One region of the Mycoplana sp. MJR14 genome, then DNA from elsewhere that is predicted to be linked to it. Evidence: predicted binding sites of a transcription regulator. Region 1 holds the regulator's gene; each other region holds the start of a gene.

The links. Region 1 encodes PhoB, which activates phosphate uptake and scavenging genes when phosphate is short. Its sites were predicted from a motif close to TGTCATNNANCTGTCAT; they were not measured.
Region 2: a site for PhoB is predicted at 1,357-1,373, ahead of P0086_RS23800 (esterase-like activity of phytase family protein). Genes of this name have one in related genera too.
Region 3: a site for PhoB is predicted at 2,431-2,447, ahead of P0086_RS12270 (alkaline phosphatase D family protein). Genes of this name have one in related genera too.

What each region holds. Positions count from the first base shown of each region.
Region 1 covers NZ_JARGEO010000001.1:678,857-684,891, forward strand. The annotation lists gene P0086_RS03350 (Hsp33 family molecular chaperone) at 1-478, opposite strand, end outside; gene argF (ornithine carbamoyltransferase) at 712-1,629, opposite strand; gene P0086_RS03360 (aspartate aminotransferase family protein) at 1,747-2,940, opposite strand; gene P0086_RS03365 (GcrA family cell cycle regulator) at 3,364-3,882, shown strand; gene phoB (phosphate regulon transcriptional regulator PhoB) at 3,970-4,653, opposite strand; gene phoU (phosphate signaling complex protein PhoU) at 4,743-5,456, opposite strand; gene pstB (phosphate ABC transporter ATP-binding protein PstB) at 5,515-6,035, opposite strand, start outside.
Region 2 covers NZ_JARGEO010000015.1:79,575-85,609, reverse strand. The annotation lists gene P0086_RS23800 (esterase-like activity of phytase family protein) at 1-1,294, opposite strand, end outside; gene hupB (DNA-binding protein HupB) at 1,461-1,736, opposite strand; gene lon (endopeptidase La) at 1,946-4,369, opposite strand; gene clpX (ATP-dependent Clp protease ATP-binding subunit ClpX) at 4,834-6,035, opposite strand, start outside.
Region 3 covers NZ_JARGEO010000004.1:358,601-364,635, forward strand. The annotation lists gene P0086_RS12265 (M3 family metallopeptidase) at 307-2,370, shown strand; gene P0086_RS12270 (alkaline phosphatase D family protein) at 2,556-4,118, shown strand; gene typA (translational GTPase TypA) at 4,240-6,035, shown strand, end outside.

The DNA of each region.
Region 1 (6,035 bases):
CCGCGACCTCCTCCAGCGTATGGCCGTCGAGCGCGACGATGCCCTGGTAGCGTTGCGTATGGGCGCCCTGGTCGATCGTGAAGGCAAGGACGCCCTTGCCGAGCAGTTCGTGCGGTGCGGTGCGGCCCTCGGCGACGGCGGCCTGCAGCGCATCGGCATCGAAACGGGCATAGGCGCGCACGTTCTCCGGGCTGGAGAAATCGGCGACCAGAAGGTCGACCGGGCCATCGCTCTTGGTCTGCAGGATCAACTTGCCTTCGAACTTGAGCGACGTCCCGAGCAGGACGGTCAGGACGATCGCCTCGGCCAGGAGGCGGGCGACCGGCTGCGGATAGTCGTGGCGTTCGAGGATGGCGTCGAGCATCGGGCCGAGCTGGACCGCACGGCCGCGGACATCGAGTCCTTCGACCTGAAAGGGCACGACGTGGTCGTCGCCGGCAAAATCGAGTTCGCCAAGTCTGGGGGCTGGCTGAGCCATCATTCGCTCCTTCGACGCAACATGTCGACGCGGCCGGACATTGGTGACGTCCGCATGCGACGGGTGCGCTCTTCAGTGATTCTGCGTCGTGACCGCCGGGATGATTCCATATCCGGCGGTGCGATGCCAGCAGCGGCACCGTGACGACAGCGGGTTGGGCCATAGATCGTGGCGGGTCCCCGCAATTTCAATAGGCGGCATCGGTACGGCAACAGCCGTCGGCCGCAGGCCGATCAGATCGCGTTCAGGCACCAGGCCAGGATGGCCTTCTGCGCGTGCAGGCGGTTCTCGGCCTCGTCGAAGACCACCGAATGCGGTCCATCGATGACCTCGTCGGTCACCTCCTCACCGCGGTGCGCCGGCAGGCAGTGCATGAACAGCGCGTCCTTGGCAGCCTTCTCCATCAGCGCCTCGTTCACCTGGTAGGGCTGGAAGATGTTGTGGCCGCGGGCGCGGTGTTCCTGGTTCATCGATACCCAGCAGTCCGTCACGACGACATCGGCGCCCGCAACGGCGCGGTCGGCGTCATGGCACAGCATGATGTCGCCGCCGTTGTTGCGCGCCCAGTTGAGGATCCTGTCCTCCGGCTCGGAGCCGAGCGGAACCGCCATGTTCATCCGATATCCGAAGCGGGCGGAGCCCTCGACGAAGGAGTGCAGCACGTTGTTACCGTCGCCGGTCCAGGCGATGGTGCGCCCCTTCACCGGGCCGCGATGCTCCTCGAAGGTCATGATGTCGGCCATGATCTGGCAGGGATGGGTCAGGTCGGTCAGGGCGTTGATCACCGGCACCGTCGCGTGCTCGGCCATCTCCAGCAGCCGCGTATGGTCGGTGGTGCGGATCATGATCGCATCGACATAGCGCGACAGGACCTTTGCCGTGTCGCCGATCGTCTCCGCGCGGCCGAGCTGCATTTCCGTGCCGGACAGAAACAGCGTCTCGCCGCCCAGCTGGCGCATGCCGACATCGAAGGAGACGCGGGTGCGCGTCGACGGCTTCTCGAAGATCATCGCCAGCATCTTGCCGGCCAGCGGCTTGTCGGCGGTGCCGGCCTTGGTCGCGGCCTTGCGCGCGAGCGCGTCGTCCATGATCACGCGGAGATCGTCCGCCGTCATGGCGGAGAGGTCGAGGAAATGTCTGGTACCTGCCATGCTCAATCAGTCCTGCTCAATTGCCCGGCTCGTGCCACGGGCCTCTCCGCTTCGGCGACGCTGCGCCTCACCCATCTGCTTCGGCTGCGCCTCATGCCCTTGTATTTCGGCTGCGCCTCAGGCCTTCTTCTTCTCTGCGCTGAGTTTTTCGGCGGCGCGCTCGATCCGCGCCAGGCCCTCGCGCGCCTCCTCGGCCGTCGTGACCAGCGGCGGCAGCAGCCGCAGCACGTTTTCGCCGGCCGGAACGAGGAGCATGTGCTCGGCGCGCACCGCCTTCAGGAGATCCGCCGACGGCACCCTGGCCCTGATGCCGAGCATCAGGCCCTCGCCACGCACCTCTTCGATGATATCCGGGAAGCGGTCCTTCAACGAGGCCAGCCCCTGGCGCAGCACCAGCGCGACGTCGCGAACATGCTCGAGGAAGCCGTCTGCGAGAACCACGTCGAGAACGGCATTGCCGACCGCCATGGCGAGCGGGTTGCCGCCGTAGGTGGAGCCATGCGTTCCGGCGACCATGCCCGAGGCGGCTTCGGCCGTCGCAAGGCACGCGCCGAGCGGGAAGCCGCCGCCGATCCCCTTCGCCACGGCCATGATGTCGGGGGCCACGCCCGCCCATTCGTAGGCGAACAGCTTGCCGGTGCGACCGACGCCCGTCTGGACCTCGTCGAAGACCAGAAGCAGGCCGAACTCGTCGCAGAGCGCGCGCAATTCGCGCAGGAACTCGTTGGAGACGACGCGGATGCCGCCCTCGCCCTGCACGGGCTCGATCAGGATCGCCGCCGTCTCCTCGGTGATCGCCGCCTTGACGGCAGCGATGTCGCCGAAGGGCACCTGGTAGAAGCCCGGCGCCTTCGGGCCGAAGCCCTCCAGGTACTTCTCCTGGCCGCCGGCTGCGATCGTGGCCAGCGTGCGGCCGTGGAACGCGCCCTCGAAGGTGATGACGTGGAACTTGCCGGGATAGCCCTTGGCATACTGGTAGCGCCGCGCCGTCTTGATCGCGCATTCCAGCGCCTCGGCGCCGGAATTGGTGAAGAACACCTTGTCGGCGAAGGTGGCGGCGGCCAGACGCCGGCCGAGCGATTCCTGGCCGGGAACCTCGTAGAGGTTCGACAGGTGCCAGACCTTGTCGGCCTGGGCCTTCAGGCTTTCCACGAGATGCGGATGGGCATGGCCCAGCGAATTGACCGCGACGCCGGCTGCGAAATCGAGATAGCGCGACCCGTCCTCGGCGATCAGCCAGACGCCCTCGCCGCGCTCGAAACGCAGCGGCGCGCGCAGATAGGTCTCGTAGAGCGGCGTGGCATCAGCCATGGCGCGTATCTCCTTCGCAGCGGATGCGGAAATGGATCCCGGATCTTTCCCGTCAGGAAAAATCGAAAATGCCGCCCTATGGCGGCGGCCGCACTATCGGCATTTCAAGGATTAATGTCAACAAACGGCGGGGCGATGAAATCCGCCTTAATATGCCGTTACGTGAGGATTCCGATCGCTCAGGGAAGTGTCGCAAGTGAGTCACACCCGGCGAGCAAGTTGGGGAAAACCGGAAAATCGATTCGGGCGGATTCCGGCGACTCTTGTCACAGAGTCCCCCTGTCGGTAGGTTAAAACTCAATTGCTAGACTGCATGCGGCGGAACTAGTCACCAACAGTATCAGAGCATTTCGTGCTGCGGAGAAATCCGGGCAGCGCCGATGGATTCTCGGCAACGAACGCTGAAACGAGGAGACGACGGAGATGAACTGGACGGACGAGAGGGTCGAGAAGCTGAAAAAGCTTTGGTCCGAAGGACTGAGCGCCAGCCAGATCGCGGCACAGCTCGGCGGCGTCAGCCGCAATGCGGTCATCGGCAAGGTCCACCGTCTCGCCCTGCCCGGCCGGGCCAAGGCCGGCGGGACCCCGACCGCGGCCCGCGCCAAGCGCCCGGCCACCGCCCCGCGCCCGACGAACTTCGCCCCCCGCGTTGCGACCCGCACCGTCGCCCGCCCGGTCGGCGCCGTCGTCGCCAAGGAAGAGGTCGCGTTCGAGTATGACGAAGAGCCGGTCACGCGGATCGTCGCCAACGTCGTCGTGCCGATGTCGCGCCGGCTGGAGCTGACGCAGCTGACCGAGCGCACCTGCAAGTGGCCGAACGGCGACCCGCTGAAGGACGATTTCCACTTCTGCGGCAACGAATCGCCCGACAACTCGCCCTACTGCACCTACCACCAGCGCCTGGCCTACCAGCCCTCGGCGGAACGCCGGCGCGCGCGCTGAGGCGCCGTGCGGCGACAATGACGCATCCAAGAAAAACGGGCCCCGACGGGGCCCGTTTTTCGTTTCGGTATCGGTGTCCGGCCTGTCTCAGGCTTCCAGAGAATAGCCCGCGCCGCGTACGGTGCGGATGACGTCGCTCATGTTGGAGAAGTTCAGCGCCTTGCGCAGGCGGCCGACATGGACGTCGACGGTGCGCTCGTCGACATAGATGTCGTGGCCCCAGACGCCGTCCAAGAGCTGCGAGCGCGAGAAGACGCGCCCGGGGGAGGACATCAGGAACTCCAGCAGGCGGAATTCCGTCGGCCCCAGCCGCACCTCGCGCGAACGGCGGTGGACGCGATGGGTCTCGCGGTCCAGCTCGATGTCGCCGCATTTCAAAAGCGTCGAGACCACCTCGGGGCGGGCCCGGCGCAGCATCGCCTTGACCCGTGCCATCAGCTCCGGCGTCGAGAAGGGTTTCACCACATAGTCGTCGGCGCCGGTGGCGAGACCGCGGACGCGCTCGCTTTCCTCGCCGCGCGCCGTCAGCATGATGATCGGCAGGCGCTCGGTCTCGGAGCGCTGGCGCAGGCGCCGGCACAGCTCGATGCCGGAGACGCCGGGCAGCATCCAGTCGAGGATCAAGAGATCGGGCTGGCGCTCCTGCAGGCGGATCTCCGCCTCGTCGCCCCGCAGGATCGTGTCCACCTCGAAACCCTCGGCCTCAAGGTTGTAGCGCAGGAGGACGCTGAGCGCCTCCTCGTCCTCGACCACGGTAATCTTGGGAACCATTCCTTCTTTGCTCCTGATCCGCGCACAGCATCGTCAGTCGTCCCGGACGATCCTGCGACACCGCGTTGGTTAGTGCGTTTCGGCTCTCGTCATTCCTCGACGGCACCCACCGAGGTGGTGTGGTCGTCCTTCGGACGCTCGCCCTCGGGCTGCGAACCGGTCGCCATGTAGAAGATCGTCTCGGCGATGTTGGTCGCGTGGTCGCCGATCCGCTCGATGTTCTTGGCGCAGAAGAGCAGGTGCGTGCAGGGCGTGATGTTGCGCGGATCCTCCATCATGTAGGTCAGGAGTTCGCGGAAGAGCGAGGTGTAGATCGCATCGATCTCGTCGTCGCGCTCGCGGATCTCCTTGGCCTTCTCGATGTTGCGCGAGGCATAGACGTCGAGAACTTCCTTCAGCTGCATCAGCGCCAGTTCGGCCAGGTGCTCGAGGCCGCGGGCGAGGTTGCGCGGGATGCTGGAGCCCTGCACGGCGATCACCCGCTTGGCGGTGTTCTTGCCGAGGTCGCCGACGCGTTCGAGGTCGGCGGCGATGCGGATCGCGCCCATGATCTCGCGCAGGTCCGCCGCCATCGGCTGGCGCTTGGCGATGGTGACGATCGCCTTCTCGTTGATCTGCCGCTCGGCGGTGTCGAGGATGACGTCCTCGGAGATCACCTTCTGGGCCAGCGCCACATCGGTGTTGACCAGCGCGCGCACGCTGTCGCCCACCATCTGCTCGGCGGTCCCGCCCATCTCGGAGATCCGGCGGGTCAGGTACTTCAGTTCTTCATCGTAGATCGAAACGATATGGGTCGATGACATGTCTCTTGTTCCTCAACTGGCGCAGGCGCTGGATGGCATCCGCAGATATCGGCGGGCCTCAGCCGAAGCGGCCCATGATGTAGTCCTGCGTACGCTGGTCGTCGGGATTGGTGAACATCTTGTCGGTGTCGTTCTCCTCGACGAGATTGCCGAGGTGGAACATGGCGGTGCGCTGGGAGACGCGGGCAGCCTGCTGCATCGAGTGCGTCACGATGACGATGGTGAAGTTCGTCCGCAGTTCGTGGATCAGTTCCTCGACCCTGGCGGTCGCGATCGGGTCGAGCGCCGAGCAGGGCTCGTCCATCAGGATCACCTCGGGGCTGACGGCGACGGCGCGCGCGATGCACAGGCGCTGCTGCTGGCCGCCGGAGAGGCCGGTGCCGCCCTCGTGCAGGCGATCCTTGACCTCGTTCCAGAGACCGGCCTTCTGCAGGCTCTGCTCGACGACCTGGTCGAGGTCCGCCTTGGACTTCGCCAGCCCGTGGATCCGCGGGCCGTAGGCGACGTTCTCGTAGATCGACTTCGGGAACGGGTTCGGCTTCTGGAACACCATGCCGACGCGGGCGCGCAGCTCGACCA
Region 2 (6,035 bases), on a different contig from region 1:
AGGCAGCGGTGCCTTCGGCCCGCTCGTAGATCATGACATGCGAGCGCGCCAGGCCGTCCTCGCCGAGGTCGGTCTCGTTTGCGGTCACCAGCAGGTTGCGGGCCGGGATCGCGACGGCGCCCTCGGGGCCGATGCCCGAGGGAAGAAGCTGCAGCAGCTCCGGCTCCGCACCGGTGTCCTTGTAGACGCCGACGATCGAGGCGCGCTCGGAGAGGACGAAGAAGAGGTTGTCCTCGCCGAAGGTCGCAGCCTCCAGGCCTTCCGGCTCGATGCCCTTGGAATTGCGCTTGTCGGGATAGTGGCCGATCGAGGCGATGGCGTATTCGAACGACGGGCCGCTCTCGTAGACGACTTTGCCGGTCTTGTCGAAGATGGTGAAGCCGCGGCTGCCACCTTCCCAGTCGCCCTCGTTGGCAACGACCAGCCGGTCCTCGCCCAGCCACTTCACCGCGTCGGGCTCGCGCTTCTGGCCTTCCTTCTTGCCGGTGAAGGCGATGACGCCGTCTTTCTTGGTGTCGATCTTCTCGAGGTCGACCGTGCCGGCGGAGAAATGCGTCTTCACCGTGCCTGTCTTGCCGTCGAGGATGACGATGTGATTGTTTTCCTGCAGCGTCAGCGCGATCTCGTCGTTGCCGTTGAAGGAAACGAATTCCGGCTCCGGATCGTCGCCGGCGATTTCGGCAAGACCCGTCAGCGCCACATGCTTGACGGTGGCGCAGTCCGGGGCGCCGTCCTTGAGCGAGACGATGACGAGATCGCCGGCCGGCATCTGCGGGATCGCGCCGTCGTTCACCTCTTCGTCGCGCTCGTTTTCGATCGCGATGGCGGCGATCGTCTTGTCCTTGTTGAGCGCGATCGAATCCGGCTGGCCGCCGAGGTCGCAGGTGGTCTCGATCTTCTTCGTGGCAATGTCGACGACCGCCAGCAGGCCAGACGGCTTGACGAAGCTCTCGCGGGTGTTGACGGCGACGAGCGCCTTGCCGCCGACGACGGTGACCGAGGTCGGCTCGCCGTCGAAGGAAACGGTGCCGCCCGCCTTCGGCGCCTTCGCGTCGGTGATGTCGATGAAGCCGATCGCCTTCAGCGGGCTGTCGGAATAGACGAGCGTATTGCCGTCCTCGGTCGCCGCGATGATCTCGGAGGAGGTCGGCGTCTTCGGGTCGGTGCCATCCGGCAGGTTGTCGGCAACGGCAAAGGAAGCAATACGATTGAAGACCGGCTCGGCCTGCGCCGCGGTCGCGACCGAGGCAGCCAGAACGGCTGCAAGGCCGGCAATGATGGAACGGGATTTCATCTGATCCTCCGGAGTGTGCGTCAAGGAATGCCGGGGTTGTGGTCCCCGCCCGTTACAACACGATGACGATCAGATGACAGATTGACGACAGTTCAGGGCAACGAAAAAGGGCCCGGAAACCGGGCCCTTCCTCTATCGGCAGACATGCCGAAGCAATCGCGGTCGATCAGCCGTTGACGGCGTCCTTCAGGCCCTTGCCGGCCGAGAACTTCGGCACGTTGCGAGCCGGAATGTCGATCTCGGCGCCGGTCGAAAGGTTGCGGCCCTTCGATGCCTCGCGGCGCGAGACGGAGAAATTGCCGAAACCGACGAGGCGGACGTCGCCACCGCTCTTCAGCTCGCCCTGGATCGTCTCGAATACAGCATCGACAGCCGACGCCGCATCCGTCTTCGACAGGCCGGACTTCTCAGCGACTGCGGAGACGAGTTCGTTCTTGTTCATGTTTCCACCCCTTTCATACGGTTCGAAACGACTCATGTACAAGTCGAGGGCAGAATACGCATCGACCCTTCCGCCGCAACCGGATTTCGCCTGAAAATGCTGAGATTCCGGGCTTTTCACAGTCTTTTTCGACAGAAAAGAGGCCGGCATCGCTGCCGGCCTCCCGAAACTCCCCTCAACGGGGAGAATTTCTTCCTAGTGATCGGCCGTCAATGGGCCACCGCGGAACCCGCCTCGTCGGTCGATTCGACGGCGACAGGCTTCGTTTCGGCCGCCGCCGCGTCCCATTCGATCGGCTCGGGCTTGCGCACGAGCGCGTGCTGGATCACCTCGCCCATGCGCGAGACCGGGATGATCTCCATGTTGTTCTTCACGTTGTCCGGAATGTCGGCCAGGTCCTTGGCGTTCTCTTCCGGGATCAGCACCTTCTTGATGCCGCCGCGAAGGGCTGCGAGCAGCTTCTCCTTCAGGCCGCCGATCGGCAGCACGCGGCCGCGCAGCGTCACCTCGCCGGTCATCGCCACGTCCTTCGAGACCGGGATGCCGGTCATGATGGAGACGATGGCGGTCGCCATGGCGATGCCGGCCGACGGACCGTCCTTCGGCGTCGCGCCTTCCGGCACGTGCACGTGGATGTCGGTCTTGTCGAAGCGCGGCGGCTCGATGCCGAAATCGATGGCGCGCGAGCGAACATAGGATGCCGCCGCCGAGATCGATTCCTTCATGACGTCCTTCAGGTTGCCCGTGACCGTCATGCGGCCCTTGCCGCCGGGAAGGCTCACGCCTTCGATCGTCAGCAGTTCGCCGCCGACCTCGGTCCAGGCAAGCCCGGTGACCACGCCGACCTGGTCGTCGCGCTCGGCCTCGCCGTGGCGGAAGCGGGGCACACCCAGGAAGTCATGGATGTTGTCCGCCGTCACCTCGACCTTGTCGGCCTTGCCCTTGATGATCTCGGTGACCGCCTTGCGGGCGAGCTTCATCAGTTCGCGCTCGAAGTTACGGACACCGGCCTCGCGGGTGTACTGCTGGATCACCGCCATCAGCGCGCCGTCGGTGACGGAGAATTCCTTCTCCTGCAGCGCGTGGTCGCGGATCGCCTTGGGCAGCAGGTGGCGCTTGGCGATCTCCCGCTTCTCGTCCTCGGTGTAGCCGGCGATGCGGATCACTTCCATGCGGTCCATCAAAGGCGCCGGAATGTTCAGCGTGTTCGCCGTCGTCACGAACATCACGTTCGACAGGTCGTATTCGACCTCGAGGTAATGGTCCATGAAGGTCGAGTTCTGTTCGGGATCGAGCACCTCCAGCAGGGCCGAGGACGGATCGCCGCGGAAATCCATGCCCATCTTGTCGATCTCGTCGAGCAGGAAGAGCGGGTTGGACTTCTTCGCCTTCTTCATCGACTGGATGACCTTGCCGGGCATCGAGCCGATATAGGTGCGGCGGTGACCGCGGATCTCGGCCTCGTCGCGCACGCCGCCGAGCGCCATTCGGACGTATTCACGTCCCGTGGCCTTCGCGATGGACTTGGCGAGCGAGGTCTTGCCGACGCCGGGAGGACCGACGAGGCACAGGATCGGGCCCTTGATCTTGGTGGAGCGGGCCTGTACGGCGAGATACTCGACAATGCGCTCCTTGACCTTGTCCAGGCCGAAATGGTCCTCGTCGAGGATCTTCTCGGCGTTGTTCAGATCGGTCTTGATCTTCGATTTCTTGTTCCACGGAATGCCGGTCAGCCAGTCGAGATAGTTGCGCACGACGGTGGCTTCCGCCGACATCGGGCTCATCTGGCGCAGCTTCTTCAATTCGGCGTCCGCCTTCTCGCGGGCCTCCTTGGAGAGCTTGGCCTTGGCGATCTTCTCTTCCAGTTCGGCCATCTCGTCGCGGCCGTCCTCGCCGTCGCCGAGTTCCTTCTGGATCGCCTTCATCTGCTCGTTGAGGTAGTACTCGCGCTGGGTCTTCTCCATCTGGCGCTTGACGCGCGAGCGGATGCGCTTTTCGACCTGCAGGACCGAGATCTCGCCTTCCATGAAGCCGAGCGCCTTCTCCAGGCGCAGCTTGACGCTGGTCGTCTCGAGCATCTCCTGCTTCTCGACGATCTTGATGGAGAGGTGCGAGGCAACCGTGTCGGCCAGCTTCGAGTAGTCCTCGATCTGGCTTGCGGCGCCAACGACTTCCGGGGAAATCTTCTTGTTGAGCTTTACGTAGTTCTCGAACTCGGAGACCACGGAGCGCGACAGGGCCTCGATCTCGACCGGATCCTCATCCGGCTCCGGCAGAACGTGGGCCAGCGCCTCGTAGAAGTCGTCGCGGCCGGTGTAGCTCTCGATCTCGGCGCGCGCGCGGCCCTCGACCAGCACCTTCACGGTGCCGTCGGGCAGCTTGAGCAGCTGCAGCACGTTTGCGACCGTGCCGACCTTGTAGATCGCATCGGGTTCCGGATCGTCGTCGCCGGCGTTGATCTGGGTGGCAAGCATGATCTGCTTGTCCGTGCCCATCACCTCCTCGAGCGCGCGAATGGACTTCTCGCGGCCGACGAACAGCGGCACGATCATATGCGGGAACACCACTATGTCGCGCAGCGGCAGCACCGGGAATGCCATGTTCTCTTGCGCGCCAGACGTTTTCTTCGTCATGTCATGTCCTTTCCAACTTCCCGTTGCCGGGAGCTGATGCCGGAGCGCCCTGTTGCGCCAATCCGGCTAACTTTCTTCCACCCTCAAGTGGACTCACGTTAACCACTTTTCAAGGCCGCCCCGCCGCCGCCCGTGCCCTCCCGAAGAAGACCACTCTGGGCCCGGCACCTGTCGCGACGCTTGCCCAGCGCCAATCTCGCGGCCGGCGCTTCCGGTGGCAAGACGCTGAAATCCTGTCAGAATCCCGGCTGCCGATCGCGGCAATGCCACCTCATGCCCCGCGCAGGCAACGGCATCTTGCGGCGCAGTCCGGCGCCCGGTGCAGCCATGCCATGCGAAATCGTCGCATCATGCTTGCGGCAGCCCCGGCTGCCAATCTCGACTGCTCGCAAAACCGTGGATAGTGGCGGCGAAGCGGGCTGAAAGAAGCGGACCCGCCGGCGGCGGATCCGCGCGATCGAACATCAGGCGGAAACGTTCGCCTTTTCCTCCGAGCGGTCGGAGTAGATGTAGAGCGGGCGGGCGGAACCCTTGACGACCTCGTCGGAGATGACGACCTCGCGCACGCCTTCCAGCGTCGGCAGCTCGAACATGGTGTCGAGCAGGATCTTCTCCATGATCGAGCGCAGGCCGCGCGCGCCGGTCTTGCGGATGATGGCGCGGCGGGCGATCTCGCGCAGCGCGTCCTCGTGGAAGGTCAGTTCCACGTCTTCCATCTCGAACAGGCGCTGGTACTGCTTGACGAGCGCGTTCTTCGGCTCCGACAGAATCTGGATCAGCGCGTCCTCGTCGAGGTCCTCGAGCGTCGCCAGAACCGGCAGACGGCCGATGAATTCCGGGATCAGGCCGAACTTGACGAGATCTTCCGGCTCCAGCTCGCGCAGCACTTCGCCGACGCGCCGGTCCTCCGGCGCCCGCACCATCGCGCCGAAGCCGATCGAGGTCTTCTCGCCGCGGGCGGAGATGATCTTGTCGAGGCCGGCGAAGGCGCCGCCGCAGATGAACAGGATGTTCGTCGTGTCGACCTGCAGGAATTCCTGCTGCGGATGCTTGCGGCCGCCCTGCGGGGGAACCGAGGCAACCGTGCCTTCCATGATCTTCAGGAGCGCCTGCTGCACGCCCTCGCCCGAGACGTCGCGGGTGATCGACGGGTTGTCGGACTTGCGCGAGATCTTGTCGACCTCGTCGATGTAGACGATGCCGCGCTGGGCGCGCTCGACGTTGTAGTCGGCGGCCTGCAGGAGCTTCAGGATGATGTTCTCGACGTCCTCGCCGACATAGCCGGCTTCCGTCAGCGTCGTCGCATCGGCCATGGTGAAGGGCACGTCGATGATGCGGGCGAGCGTCTGGGCAAGATAGGTCTTGCCGCAACCGGTCGGGCCGACCAGCATGATGTTCGACTTCGCCAGTTCGACGTCGGAGCCCTTGGCGGCGTGCGCCAGGCGCTTGTAGTGGTTGTGCACGGCGACGGAGAGGATGCGCTTGGCCTGCTGCTGGCCGATCACGTATTCGTCGAGGACCTTGATGATGTCCTGCGGCGTGGGAACGCCGTCACGGGACTTCACCATCGAGGTCTTGTTCTCCTCGCGGATGATGTCCATGCACAGTTCGACGCATTCATCGCAGATGAACACCGTCGGTCCCGCAATCAGCTTGCGGACTTCGT
Region 3 (6,035 bases), on a different contig from region 1:
GTTCAGGATTTTCATGTTCTTGAATCCGCCGGCTCAATTGCTGGCGGTACCGACATCACGAGAGCGCCGTAAAAACTCTCGCCAGAGGGGCCCGGCACCAAAGTTGGTGCTGCGGCGGGATGTCTAAGGCCGCAGCACTCCCGTTTTCCCCGAAGTGTCCCGTTACGTCAAGTATTTTCGCGCTGCGGACCGTTTCGCCGCATCTGGCCGGGGCATGAAAGAATTGGAGGCCGGCGGCGTACACAAGCGCGCATTCTGTCCCTATATTCCGCCGATCAGACCTGCCGTCACGAGGAACACGTCACAATGAGCGCACCTTCCAAAATCAGCCCCTCCCTGATCGACTGGAGCGGGGTCAACGGCCTGCCGCGCTTCGATCTCGTCTCCGACGACAGTTTTGCCGAAGCCTTCGATGCGGCTTTTGCCCTGCACGAGGCGGAGATCGATCAGATCGCGGCGAACCCGGAAGCGCCCAGCTTCGACAACACCGTGACGGCGCTCGAGACCGCGGGCGACGCGCTTTCGCGCGTGTCGGCGCTGTTCTGGAGCCGGGCCGGCGCCAATACCAACGACGTCATCCAGGCGCTTGAGCGCGAGATCGCGCCGAAGATGTCGCGGCACTATTCCAAGATCGGCAACAATGCCGCGCTGTTCTCGCGCATCGATGCGTTGTGGGAGGGCCGGGACGGCCTCGGCCTGACGCTGGAGCAGACGCGCGTGCTGGAGCGGCACTGGAAGGGCTTCGTCAAGTCCGGCGCCAAGCTCGCCAAGACCGAGCAGGACCGGCTTTCAGCGATCAACGAGCGGCTCGCCGGGCTCGGCGCGCAATTCGGCCAGAACGTGCTTTCCGACGAGAAGGATTGGTCGCTTATGCTGTCGGACGCGGCCGACCTCGAAGGACTGCCCGACTTCCTCAAGGATGCGATGGCGGCGGCTGCCCGCGATCGGGGTGCGGAGGGCGGATATGCGGTGACGCTGTCGCGCTCGATCATCGAGCCGTTCCTGACCTTCTCCGCCCGCCGCGAGCTGCGCGAGCAGGCGTTCAGCGCCTGGACCGCGCGCGGCATCAACGGCGGGGCCACGGACAACCGCGAGATCGTGCGCGAGACGCTGGCATTGCGGGCGGAGAAGGCGGCGCTGCTCGGCTACGAGCACTATGCCGCGCTCAAGCTCGACAACACGATGGCGAAGACGCCCGACGCCGTGAACGGGCTTCTCACCCAGGTCTGGGAGAAGGCGGTGGCGCGCGCGGCGGAGGAGGAGCGGGAGCTCGCACGCCTCGTTGCCGCCGAAGGGCGCAACCATCCGGTCATGCCGTGGGACTGGCGGTACTATGCCGAGAAGCTGCGCGCGGAGAAGTTCGATTTCTCGGAGGCCGAGCTGAAGCCCTACCTGCAGCTGGAAAAGGTGATCGAAGCCTGCTTCGACGTCGCCGAACGGCTGTTCGGCATCCGCGCTGTGCCGCTTGCGGGCGTGCCGACCTATCACCCCGACGTCCGGGTCTTCGAGATCCGCGACCGCGACAACGGGCTGGTCGCCATGTTCCTCGGCGACTATTTCGCCCGCTCATCGAAGCGCTCCGGGGCCTGGATGAGTTCCTACCAGAGCCAGCACAAGCTGCCGCTGAAGAACGGCACGGTCGGCGAGATCCCGATCATCTACAACGTCTGCAACTTCGCCAAGCCCGCCGAAGGCAAGCCGGCGCTGCTGTCGCTCGACGACGCGCGCACGCTGTTCCATGAATTCGGCCATGCGCTGCACGGCATGCTGTCGGATGTCACCTATCCCTCGGTCTCCGGCACGGGCGTCGCGCGCGATTTCGTCGAGCTGCCGTCGCAGCTCTACGAACACTGGCTGACGGTGCCGGAGATCCTGAAGACCTATGCCGTGCACTACGAGACCGGCGAGCCGATGCCGCAGGCGCTCCTGGACAAGGTGCTGGCGGCGCGCACCTTCAACGCCGGCTTTGCCACCGTGGAGTTCACCTCATCCGCTTTGGTCGACATGGCCTTTCACACGCGCGGTGCCGTGGAGGATCCGATGAGGCTGCAGCGCGAAGTGCTGGACGACATCCGCATGCCCGCCTCGATCGTCATGCGTCATGCGACGCCGCACTTCCAGCATGTCTTCTCGGGCGACGGCTATTCGGCCGGCTACTATTCCTACATGTGGTCGGAGGTTCTGGACGCCGATGCCTTCGCCGCCTTCACCGAGACGGGCAATGCCTTCGATCCCGGCATGGCGGGGAAACTGAAGGCCAATATCTACGCCGTCGGCGGCGCCATCGACCCCGAGGATGCCTACAAGGCGTTCCGCGGCAAGCTGCCGTCGATCGACGCCATGCTGGAAAAGAAAGGCCTGGCGGCCTGATCCTGGCCGCCCGGGCGGTCGCGGCTGCGCGCTCCTCCCCCTCGAGGGGGAGGGGCAGGGCGTCATCCTTCCGTCACCGAACTGTATCGCCGGCGTCATCGATCCGTAACGCCGCTGACACGTGACCGCCCGATGGTCGGCCGCGCGGATCGGGCAGCGATTCGCGCGGTTTTTACGAGGGATCCATGGCGACGGCGGCCGACCTCCTGACACGGCGCTCCTTTCTGCTGACGGCGGGGGCCGCCGGCCTTGCCGCCTCCTCGGCGCTGGCCGTCCCTCACTACGCGCGGCGGCACGGCAGTCCGGTCTTCACGCACGGCGTCCAGTCGGGCGATGTCGACACCTCGTCGGGCATGATCTGGGCGCGAACCGATCGGCCGGCGGAGATTGCGGTCGAGTACTCCACCACCGAGAGCTTCACCAACGCCGTGCGCGGGCCGGTGCTGAAGGCGGGGCACGAGACGGACTTCGCCGCCAAGCACCTCCTGACCGAACTCCTGCCGGACCAGGACGTCTTCTACCGGCTGACGGCGACGGACGCCGCTTCCCAGCACCTGGTCTCCGAGCCGATCGTCGGTCGCTTCCGGACCGCGCCGCTGCGGCGGCGCTCGGTCCGCTTCGTCTGGTCCGGCGATACCGCCGGGCAGGGCTGGGGCATAGACGATATCGGCATGAAGACCTATTCGACCATGCGCCTGCACGAGCCGGACTTCTTCATCCATTCCGGCGACACGATCTATGCCGACAATCCGATTCCCGACGAGATCCGCCTTCGCGACGGCACGATCTGGAAGAACCGGATCGTCAGCGACGAGAAGCGCGAGGTGGCGCGGACGCTTTCGGAATATCGCGGGCAGTGGAAGTACAACATGCTCGACCGGCATCTCCTGGCCTTCAACGCGCAATGCCCGACGTTCTTCCAGTGGGACGACCACGAGGTGCTGAACAACTGGTCGGCCTCGACCGACCTCAGGGACGATCCGCGCTATCCGGAGAAGGACATCGGCGTCTATGCCGGCCGTGCGATGCGCGCCTTCCAGGAGATGACGCCGATCCGCTACCGGCCGACGGAGCCGGGCCGCATCTTCCGCAAGATCGCCTACGGGCCGCTGCTGGACGTCTTCTTCGTCGACCTGCGCTCCTACCGCACCGCCAACCGCGGCAGCACCGACAACGGCCTGTTCGGCTGGAGGCAGGCCGACTGGCTGCGCCGCGAGCTGCTCGCCTCGAATGCCACCTGGAAGGTGATCGCCTGCGACATGCCGCTGGGCGTCGTCATCTGGGACGACTACGGGCGCAAGCTCGGCTACGAGGGCGTGGCGGACGGTCTGAACGGACCGCCGGCAGCGCGCGAGGGCGAGATCGCCGACCTCCTGACCTTCATGCGCGACAACGCCATCCGCAACGTCGTCTGGCTGACCGCCGACATCCACTATACGGCCGCCCATCACTACGATCCCGCCCGGGCGCGGTTCAAGGAGTTCGAGCCCTTCTGGGAGTTCGTCTCCGGGCCGCTGCATTCCGGCACCTACGGCCCGCATCCGCTCGACAGGACGTTCGGGCCGGAGGTGCGTTTCATGAAGGCGTCCGGGGGCGGGGCCGACAGCAACCTGCCGCCTTCGGCCGGCCTGCAGTTCTTCGGCCTCGTCGACATCGACGGCTCGAGCCGGCAGATGACCGTGCGGCTGATGGATCGGGAGGACCGGGAGCTCTGGAACGTCACGCTCGATCCGGTCGTGACCGCTTGAGCCCCGCCGGACAGAGTTTCCGCCTGCCTCTTTCGCAATTGCGGAAAACCATGTATGGAGCGCGCCAAATGCACGTGGCGCCTCCTTGTTCGTGCGCGCCCCAAACCTCAGAGATCTGAACATGAACCTTCGCAATATCGCGATCATCGCGCACGTCGACCATGGAAAGACGACCCTCGTCGACGAACTCCTGAAGCAGTCGGGCTCGTTCCGCGAAAACCAGCGCGTGATGGAACGCGTGATGGACAGCAACGACATCGAAAAGGAGCGCGGCATCACCATCCTGGCGAAGGCCACGTCGATCGAGTGGAAGGACACCCGCATCAACATCGTCGACACGCCCGGCCACGCCGACTTCGGCGGTGAAGTCGAACGCATCCTGTCGATGGTGGACGGCGCGATCGTGCTCGTCGACGCGGCCGAAGGCCCGATGCCGCAGACCAAGTTCGTCGTCGGCAAGGCGCTGAAGGTCGGCCTTCGCCCGATCGTGGCGATCAACAAGATCGACCGTCCGGACGCGCGCGCCGACGAAGTCGTCAACGAGGTCTTCGACCTGTTCGCCAACCTCGACGCCACCGACGAACAGCTCGACTTCCCGATCCTCTACGGTTCGGGCCGCTCCGGCTGGATGAACTACGACCCGGCCGGCCCGGTGGAAGACGGTCTCGCGCCGCTGCTCGACCTCGTCGTCAAGCACGTTCCGGCGCCGACGGTGGAGGAAGGTCCGTTCAAGATGATCGGCACGATCCTGGAGGCCAACAACTTCCTCGGCCGCATCATCACCGGCCGCATCGCCTCGGGCTCGATCAAGCCGAACCAGGCCGTCAAGGTTCTCGGCCAGGACGGCAGGCTGATCGAAAACGGCCGCATCTCGAAGATCCTCGCCTTCCGCGGCATCGAGCGCCAGCCGATCGAGGAAGCGCAGGCGGGCGACATCGTCGCGATCGCCGGCCTTTCCAAGGGCACCGTCGCCGACACGTTCTGCGACCCGGCGGTCACGGACGCCATGAAGGCGCAGCCGATCGATCCGCCGACCGTCACCATGTCCTTCATCGTCAACGACAGCCCGCTCGCCGGCACCGAGGGCGACAAGGTCACGAGCCGCGTCATCCGCGACCGCCTGTTCAAGGAAGCGGAAGGCAACGTCGCGCTGAAGATCGAGGAAAGCGCCGACAAGGATTCGTTCTTCGTCTCCGGCCGTGGCGAACTGCAGCTCGCCGTCCTGATCGAGAACATGCGCCGCGAGGGCTTCGAACTCGCCGTCTCCCGTCCGCGCGTCGTCATGCACAAGGACGAGGCCACCGGCGAGACGATGGAGCCGGTCGAGGAAGTCGTGATCGACGTCGACGAGGAGCATTCCGGCGTCGTCGTGCAGAAGATGTCGGAGCGCAAGGCCGAGATGGTCGAGCTGCGTCCGTCGGGCGGCAACCGCGTCCGCCTGCGTTTCTACGCGCCGACCCGCGGCCTGATCGGCTACCAGTCGGAGCTCCTGACCGATACCCGCGGCACCGCGGTGATGAACCGCCTGTTCCACGAGTACCAGACCTACAAGGGCGAGATCGGCGGCCGGGTCAACGGCGTCCTGCTCGCCAACGAATCCGGCGAGGCCGTCGCCTACGCGCTGTTCAACCTCGAAGACCGCGGCCCGATGATCATCGACGCCGGCGAGAAGGTCTATGAGGGCATGATCATCGGCATCCATTCGCGCGACAACGACCTCGACGTGAACGTGCTGAAGGGCAAGAAGCTGACCAACATCCGCGCCGCCGGCAAGGACGAGGCCGTCAAGCTCACGCCGCCGATCAAGTTCACGCTGGAACGCGCGCTGTCGTGGATCCAGGACGACGAACTCGTCGAGGTGACGCCGAAGTCGATCCGGCTGCGCAAGCTCTATCTCGACCCGAACGACCGCAAGCG